Regions from separate parts of the Aliidongia sp. genome, predicted to be linked through region 1. Evidence: riboswitches for the same ligand, from Rfam matches in the RefSeq annotation. Region 1 holds a riboswitch; the other holds the start of a gene.
The links. Region 1 has a riboswitch for S-adenosylmethionine ahead of VGV37_RS10185 (acyl-CoA dehydrogenase family protein). Riboswitches for the same ligand answer to the same signal wherever they lie in the genome.

Region 1 (4,241 bases):
GCGAACGCGAAACAACAGGGTGATGAGACCGCTGCACATCAGCGCCATCAACAGGAGTGCCGCATACATGTTGGCGTAGGCGGCCCAGCCCTGCGCCCACTGCAGATACCAGCCTAGGCCGGACTTCACGCCCAGCATCTCCGCCACCACCAGGACCGAGAAGGACGCGCCCAGCCCCATGAACAAGCCGACGAACACGTGCGGCAAGGCCGCCGGAATCGCGACCTTGAGCACGAGGAACCGCTCGTTGGCGCCCAACGTCCGGGCGATGTCATAGTAGGCGCTGTTGACGCCCGCGATCCCGGACCAGGTCAGCACAGTCACCGGAAAGCCGGTCGCGAGCGCGATCAGGAAGGTGCTGGCGCTCCAGCTCGACGGAAACACGAAGAAAGCGAGCGGCAGCCAGGCCGTGGCCGGCAGCGGTCCGACCAGGCGCAGCACGGGATGCACCCAGTAGCCCACGACACGGGACCAGCCGATCGCGACGCCGGTGATGAAGCCGCCCAGCGCGCCGATCAGATAGCCGGTCGTCAGCAGCCACAGGGAATGCAGCACGCTGTCGCCCAAGCGCGGCCAGTCGTCCAGATAAACCTCGATGAAGGCTTGGGGCGGCGCAAAGAACGGACGCGGCAGCAGTTCGAGCTTCGCCGTCGCGAGCTCCCAGGCCCCGAACACCGCAGCCAGAAGGCCGAGCCAGGGCGCCAATCCGCGGGTCCGGGCCGACAGGCGCGGCAACCGTTCGCCGAGGCCGCCGCTCAGCAGCAGGCCGGCGCCCAGCATGGCTTCGGCCGCGGCCAAGCCATCGGTGTAGGCCCAGTCGTCGGCATTCGGCCAAAGTGCCGTCAGGGTCGCGGCACCGAGCCAGAGCAGGCCGGCCAGAATGCCGCCCCAGCCGATCGAACGCGTAGCCCGGACGTGGGGCCGCCGGACGACCTGCGCGTCAGCTAGTGAGGACATCGGCATAGACCTTGTCTGCGAACTTGTCGGGATCGGTCCCCGGCTTGATCACCTCCACCCGCTTCAGCTCGTCGGTATAGGCGGCGATTTCCTGACGGAAGCTGCTGCCGATCGGGTGATGGTGATGAGTATGGCTCTGCAGCATCTGGCTGAGATCCTGGATGGAGGCGGTTGAGTATTTGGCGAAAATGCCGGCCGCCGCGTCCGGATTGTTCGCGACCCATTCCCCGGCTTCGAGCAGCGCCCGGGTCAGCGCGCCGGCCGCCGGACGGTCCTGGCGGATCAGGCTGCCGCGCACGCCCAGCACACAGCAGGAGCGTTCGTGATATTCGCCCGACAGATTGGTCGCGACCTCGACCAGATCGAAATTCTTGCGCAGCAGCCAGGTATTGGGATCGCCGTCGGCCAGCGCGTGGGCTTCGCCCTTCTGGATCGCCAGCGCCAGCAAATCGGCCGGATATTGCCGCCATTCGACGTCACGGGTCGGGTCGATCCCCTGCTTCTTCAGTACGATCGAGAAGAAGTTCTTGGCCGGGCTCGCCATGTCGGACACCGCGACGGTCTTGCCCTTCAGGCCGGCAAGATCGGTGATGCCGGTCTTTTTCGAGGTCAGCAGCCGGATGCAGCCGCCGTGGATGCCGCTGGTCAGCTTGACGTCGAAGCCCTGCTCGAGCGGCTTCAGCCAGCGCAGCGCCATGCCGACGCCGGCATCGGCCTTACCCGTCGCGATGGCTTCGAGCAACTGGTCGGTCGAGCCGCCGAAGTTGATCATCTCCACGGCCAAGCCGTGCTTGGCGAAGATTCCCTGGGCATCCGCAGCCGGGACCACGACGGTGCAGATCGCATTGGCGTTCCAGGTCAGCTTGAGCGGCTTCAAGGCACCGGTCGAGGCATCCGCGACTTGCTCGATGCCCGAACAGATCGGCGCGCGAGCGATCGGATCCGTCGCGGCGAAGACCCGGGAGCCCAGCAACCCCAGCGGACCCGCCAGGCCGACGGCACCGGCCGAGCGCAACAGCGCTCGTCGCGAGAGGGTCGCACCGTCTGTGGTGCCCGAGCTTTCTTCAATTTGCGACATGGTCCCAACCCCGTGGCAGATCGACGCCTTGCCAGCGTCGGCTCTACCGTTCGCGAAGGGCGGAGATGAGTCAATATATTGGATTTAATTCCTCTATGACGGATATTGGCGATACCAAGAAAGACCCGAAGCCAAGCCTCGAAAACGGCTTCATGAGCCGATAAACATGTCTGATATGCGCTTTTCCCATAATAGACATATAAATCTCGTGAATTAATCTAATCAACAGCGCCGATTTGAACAACCAGATTGCGGGCGCTTAACAAATGCGGCTAAAGCGGGGCGTGCTGCCCCGAACGACATCGGATCCCGCGGTCGAGATCCACGGCAGGAGCGCCCAATGACTATCAGGAACGGTTTCGCCAGCACCTGCCCACCCCTGGTCCAGCCCGCGCGCCGCTGTCGCCGCTGACGAGGTTCCGGACGCGCGTATCCGCACCAATCCAAAGACATCCCTTCCAAGGATCGCAAGATGAACAGTCTCTTGCTCCGACCCGCCGCGTCACTGGAAACGGCGGCCGCCCAGCGGTTCGCCGCGGCGACGACGTTGGCCCGCGACTTCGCGGTGGGGGCGGCCGGGCATGACCGCGAGGGCACGATCCCACGGGCGAACTTCCAAAAGCTGGCGGCGGCCGGCCTGTTGAGCCTGACTGTACCCGCCCGGCTGGGCGGTGCCGAGGCGGATCTGGGCGAGGTGACGCGGATCGTCGGCCGGATCGCCACCGGCGACGCGTCAACCGCGCTGATCCTGGGCATGCACTATCTTCACACCGCCACGGTATATCGCTCGACCCGTTGGCCGAAGCCCGTCGCCGACATGATCGGCCTCGCATCCGCCGCCGGCGAGGTCGCACTGATCAACGCCCTGCGCGTGGAGCCGGAGTTGGGATCGCCGGCCCGCGGCGGGTTGCCGGCGACCACCGCGCGGCGTACGGCCGACGGCTGGCTGCTGACCGGCCACAAGATCTACGCGACCGGCAGTTCCATCCTACGCTGGGGCCTGGTCTGGGCCCGGACCGACGGCGAGATCCCCCAGGTTGGGTTCTGGCTGGTGCCGTTGAACAGCCCCGGCGTGTGGATCGCAGAAACCTGGGACCATCTGGGCATGCGTGCGACCGGCAGCCACGAGATCGTGCTGACCGACGTTCTGGTGCCGGCGCACCATGCGGTCGACCTGCGCCGGCCCGCGCAATGGGCACAGCCGGATCCGGTCGGGCTCGCCTGGAACACCCTGGTGATCGCGGCACTCTACAATGGGGTGGCCGAGGCGGCTAAGGACTGGCTGGCCGGCTACCTGAACGCCCGGGTGCCCAGCAATCTCGGCGCATCGCTCGCCACCCTGCCGCGCATCCAGGAGACGGTCGGCGACATCGATCGCCTGCTGCGGATCAACCGCCGGCTGATCGAAAGCGCCAGCGCCGAACCCACGGCGCTCGGCCTGATCGAACCGGGCCAGATCAAGGTCACCGTGACCGACAACGCCGTCCGCGTGGTCGAACGCGCCATGGAGCTTGCCGGCAATCCCGGCCTCAGCCGAGCGAACCCGCTCGAACGCCATCATCGCGACGTGTTGTGCAGCCGGATCCACACGCCGCAGAGCGACAGCGTCCTCGTTGCTGCCGGCCGCGCGGCCCTCGGCCTTTGACTGGAGGAAATTCCCATGACCGTCGAATTCATCGGAATGATCGCGACCCGAAAGGCATCCGAAATTCACGCGGCGACGGGCCCGACGATCGATCGCGACTATGTCCGCCAATTCGCCCAGGCCCATGAGGCCGCGGGCTTCGACCGAGTGCTGGTCGCCTATCATTCGACCGGACCCGACGCATTCCTGGTGACGTCCTATGCCGCGGCGGTGACGGGGCGGATCGGCTTCATGCTGGCCCACCGGCCGGGCTTCGTCGAACCGACCCTGGCCGCCCGCAAGCTGGCCACCCTGGACCAGTTCAGTAGCGGCCGGCTTGCAGTCCATATCATTTCCGGCGGAGACGATGCCGAGCAGCGCCGCGACGGGGATTTCCTCGGCCATGACGAACGCTATGCTCGGACCGACGAGTATCTGGACGTGCTGCGCCGGATCTGGACCAGCAACGAACCGTTCGACCATCACGGCAAATACTATCGGTTCGAGGCCGGCTTCTCCGAGGTGAAGGCGGTGCAGACGCCACATATTCCGGTCTATTTCGGCGGCGCGTCCGACGCGGCC
Region 2 (4,241 bases), on a different contig from region 1:
GTTGGTATCCTCCAGCTTCAGCTGCTCCCCATTAACCCTCGCTGAGTTGGATCTCGTGGCTCATGGTCGCGGTCTTGCCGAACATGATCGAGGCCGAGCAGTATTTCTCGGCCGAGAGCGCCACCGCCCGCTCGACCTTGTCCAGTTTCAGGCTGCGGCCGACGATCTTGTAGACGAGATGGACCCGCGTGAAGACCTTCGGGTCGGTCTCCGCGCGCTCGGCCTCGACTTCGACGACGCAGTTCGTCACCTGCTCGCGGCTGCGTTCCAGGATCAGGATCACGTCGAACGCGGTGCAGCCGGCGAGGCCGATCAGCAGCATCTCCATCGGCCGGATGCCGGCATTGCGGCCGCCCGCTTCGGGCGCGCCATCCATCACGACGGAATGGCCGCTGCCGGACTCGCCGACGAACATCCGGTTCTCGACCCAGGTGACCCGTGATTTCATGCTTTTGCGATCCTTCCCGTCAGCCCTGGACCCACGGCAGGCCCTCGACCTTCCACCCGGCGACCCGGCCACGATGCTTGTCGGCATCACCCGGCCCCTCGAAACCGTCGCGGATGTTGTAGCACGCGGCGAAGCCGTGCTGGGTCAGCAGCTTGGCCGCGGCGGCACTGCGCACGCCCGAGCGGCACAGCAGCAGGATCGGTTGCGCCGGACCGATGCCGGCCGCCCTGATGCCGTCCAGGAAGCCGGCATTGACCTGCATCTCCGGGAAGACCTGCCAGGCCAGCTTGTGGATCGGCTTGCCGAGCGAACCCAGGTCGGGCAAGCCGACATATGACCATTCGGGCTGTGTGCGCACGTCGACCAGGACGGCATGGGGGTCGGTCGCCAGCTTCTGCCAGGCTTCGGTCGGCGAGACGTCGCCGGCATATCCAAGTTCCATCGTGGTTCTCCTAGGGAATCGTTTGAAAATTTCCTTCTTCCGTCATGGCCGGGCTTGACCCGGCCATCCACGCGGATAGGGCGTGAACTCATCCGTCAAGTATCACTCAGGCGGCGAGGCGTGGATCCCCGGGTCGAGCCCGGGGATGACGGGTAGAGACCATAGCGAACGAAATCACGACGCCGCCCGTGCCGCATCGAGGGCGCGGTCGAGATCGCGGCCGAGGGCGGCTTCGCTTTCCAGCCCGATCGAGACGCGAACCAGGCCTTCGCCGATGCCGATGGCGCGCCGGTCGGCCTCGGGCAAGGCGCGGTGGGTCGTGGTCGCCGGATGGGTCGCCAGCGACTTCGCATCGCCGAGATTGTTCGAGATGTCGATGATCTCGAGCGCGTTCAGGAAGGCGAAGGCCGCGGCCTTGGAGCCGAGATCGAGCGAAACGAGCGTGCCGCCGGTCGTCATCTGGCGCCGCGCCAGCGCATGCTGCGGATGGCTTTCGAGGAACGGATAGAGCGTGCGCTTGGCGCCGCCATGGGCTTCGATCCGATGGGCGAGCTTCAGCGCGGTCTCGCTCTGGCGCTCGACACGCAGGGCCAGGGTCTCCAGACCCTTGACCAGGACCCAGGCGTTGAACGGGCTCAAGGACGGGCCGGTATGGCGCAGGAACGGCTGGAATTCGGTCTCCAGGAACGCCTTGTCGGCCAGGATGGCGCCGCCCATGCAGCGGCCCTGGCCATCGATGTGCTTGGTCGCCGAATAGACCACGATGTCCGCACCCAGACTGAACGGCCTCTGCACGATCGGGCTGGCCAACGCATTGTCGACCAGCAGCCGGGCGCCGCCGGCATGGGCGACGTCGGCAATCGCCTGCAGGTCGAGAAGCGCCAGGGTGGGGTTGGCCGGGGTTTCCAGGAACACGACCTTGGTGTTCGGGCGCATCGCGCTCGCCCAATCGGCCGGATCGGCGCTGTCGACGAAGCTGGTCTCGACGCCATAGCGCGGCAGCAGGTTGGCGATGATATAGAAGCAGGATCCAAACAGCACGCGGCTCGCCAGCACATGGTCGCCGGCCTTGACGCAGGCCAGCAGGCCGTTGAACACCGCCGCCATGCCGCTCGCCGTGGCATAGGCCATCTCGGCCCCGTCGAGGCCGGCCAGGCGTTGCTCGAACATATGGACGGTCGGATTGCCGTAGCGCGAATAGATGTAGCCGGGCTCTTCGCCCTTGAAGCGCGCTTCCGCCGCCTCGGCCGACTCATAGACGAAACCCGACGTCAGATAGATCGCCTCGGACGTCTCGCCGAAGGACGAGCGCGTCAGGCCGCCACGGACCAGTTGGGTTTCGAAGTCGAATTCTTCCACCGCGGGGATACTCCCGTTGCCATCGCGACCGGCCTTGGTGGAAGCGCCGCGCTGCCGCGGCTTTCCGACCTTTTAGCGATTTTTTACGTGGTCGCAAGCCGGCCGGCCCAAATTCCACGAGAACCCGCACCCTAGTCGCGGACGGTTTCCGACGCAAGCCCCGCTGAACGCGGCAGGATCCACATTTCAAGTGTGGGTCGAAATAAATTACACACGACCATATCGGAAAATGCATTTGACAGCAGCCGGCCGCCCCTTATCGTAGAGCCGTCAGCGCCGATTTGAGCTTGAGCTTGCGGGCGCTTTATAAGTACGGCTAAGCGTGGCGTTTCCCGCCTCGGATAGCTGCGGCGTTTTCCCTCAAGACCTTAGCAGGTTCGGATGGAAAGCCCGACCATCATGTCAGCACGAGGGAATTCAACAATGCCGAACTGGAAAAATCCCGAAACCCTGGCGCTCCATGCCGGCTATCGGCGCGATCTTGCGACCCACGCGGTCGCGGTGCCGATCTACCAGACCACTTCGTTCCAGTTTGACGATACGGCGCAGGCCAGCCGCCTGTTCGCGCTCGAAGAACTGGGCAACATCTACACGCGCATCATGAACCCGACGACCGCCGTGCTCGAAGAGCGGTTGGCGGCGCTCGAGGGGGGTGTCGCGGCGTTGGCGGTCGGCTCGGGCCAGGCCGCAGCCTTCATCGCGATCCAGAACCTCGCCCATGCCGGCGATAATTTCGTGACCTCAACCGACCTCTATGGCGGGACCTGGAACCTGTTCGCCAACACGTTCAAGACGCTGGGCATCGAGGCGCGCTTCGTCGACCCGGCCGATCCGGAGGCGTTCGTCCGGGCGACGGACGCCAAGACCCGGGCCTGGTTCGCCGAGACCCTGCCGAACCCCAGCCTGCGCGTCTTCCCGATCGGCGAGGTCGCAGCACTCGGCCGCAAGATCGGCGTGCCGCTGATCGTCGACAATACGGCGGCGCCGATCCTGGCCCGCCCATTCGATCACGGCGCCGCGATCGTGGTCCATTCGACCACGAAATACATCGGCGGCCACGGCACCTCGATCGGCGGCATCATCATCGACGGCGGCAATTTCGACTGGGCGGCCCATCCCGAACGCTTCCCCAGCCTGAACACGCCGGATCCGAGCTATCACGGTGCGGTCTGGACCGAAGCCGCGAAGCCGCTCGGCCCCGTCGCCTATATCTTGAAGGCGCGCGTCACCCTGCTGCGCGACATCGGCGCGGCGCTCAGCCCGTTCAACGCCTTCCAGTTCATCCAGGGGCTGGAAACCCTGCCATTGCGGATCAAGGCGCACGTCGCCAATGCCCGCTCGGTCGCAGACTATCTGGCGGAACACCCCAAGATCACCAAGGTGATCTATCCCGGCTTCGCGACCGGCGAGGACAAGCGCCGGGCCGACACCTACCTGAAGGGCGGACTGGGCGCGCTCGTCGGCTTCGAGCTGGCTGGCGGCAGCGAAGCGGGAAGACGCTTCATCGACAGCCTGGAGTTGTTCTATCATGTCGCCAACATCGGCGATGTGCGCAGCCTGGCGATCCATCCGGCCTCGACCACCCATGGGCAGCTGTCGCCGGAGGATCGCCTGAAGACGGGCGTCACCGAGGGTTATGTCCGCCTGGCCGTCGGGATCGAGCATATCGATGACATCCTGGCCGATCTCGCCCAGGCGCTCGAGCGCGCGTAACCGAAGGCCCGGAGGACTCCAGCCATGAAGCTTCACCTGACCGCCCTCGGCCTGCTCGGCGCGACCTTGCTGGCACTCTCGGCCCTGACCGCCCAGGCACGGGGCGAAACCACTCTGCTCAACGTCAGCTATGACCCGACACGGGAATTCTATGCCGAGGTCGGCAAGGTGTTCGGCCCCGAATGGCAGAAGCAGTCCGGCGAGCAGGTGGCCTTTCAGACCTCGCATGGTGGCTCCGGTGCCCAGGCGCGTGCGGTGATCGACGGGCTGGAAGCCGAC

Region 2: linked by a shared signal. The riboswitch ahead of metZ (O-succinylhomoserine sulfhydrylase) and the one ahead of VGV37_RS10185 (acyl-CoA dehydrogenase family protein) in region 1 are both predicted to bind S-adenosylmethionine.

What each region holds. Positions count from the first base shown of each region.
Region 1 is NZ_DASZBY010000058.1:12,950-17,190, reverse strand. Features, by position in the region: gene VGV37_RS10195 (ABC transporter permease) at 1-957, opposite strand, end outside; gene VGV37_RS10190 (ABC transporter substrate-binding protein) at 941-2,035, opposite strand; SAM riboswitch at 2,254-2,333, shown strand; gene VGV37_RS10185 (acyl-CoA dehydrogenase family protein) at 2,508-3,680, shown strand; gene VGV37_RS10180 (LLM class flavin-dependent oxidoreductase) at 3,696-4,241, shown strand, end outside.
Region 2 is NZ_DASZBY010000017.1:52,470-56,710, forward strand. Features, by position in the region: gene VGV37_RS02825 (OsmC family protein) at 32-448, opposite strand; gene VGV37_RS02830 (rhodanese-like domain-containing protein) at 468-890, opposite strand; gene metZ (O-succinylhomoserine sulfhydrylase) at 1,065-2,249, opposite strand; SAM riboswitch at 2,302-2,377, opposite strand; gene VGV37_RS02840 (O-acetylhomoserine aminocarboxypropyltransferase/cysteine synthase family protein) at 2,673-3,962, shown strand; gene VGV37_RS02845 (sulfate ABC transporter substrate-binding protein) at 3,987-4,241, shown strand, end outside.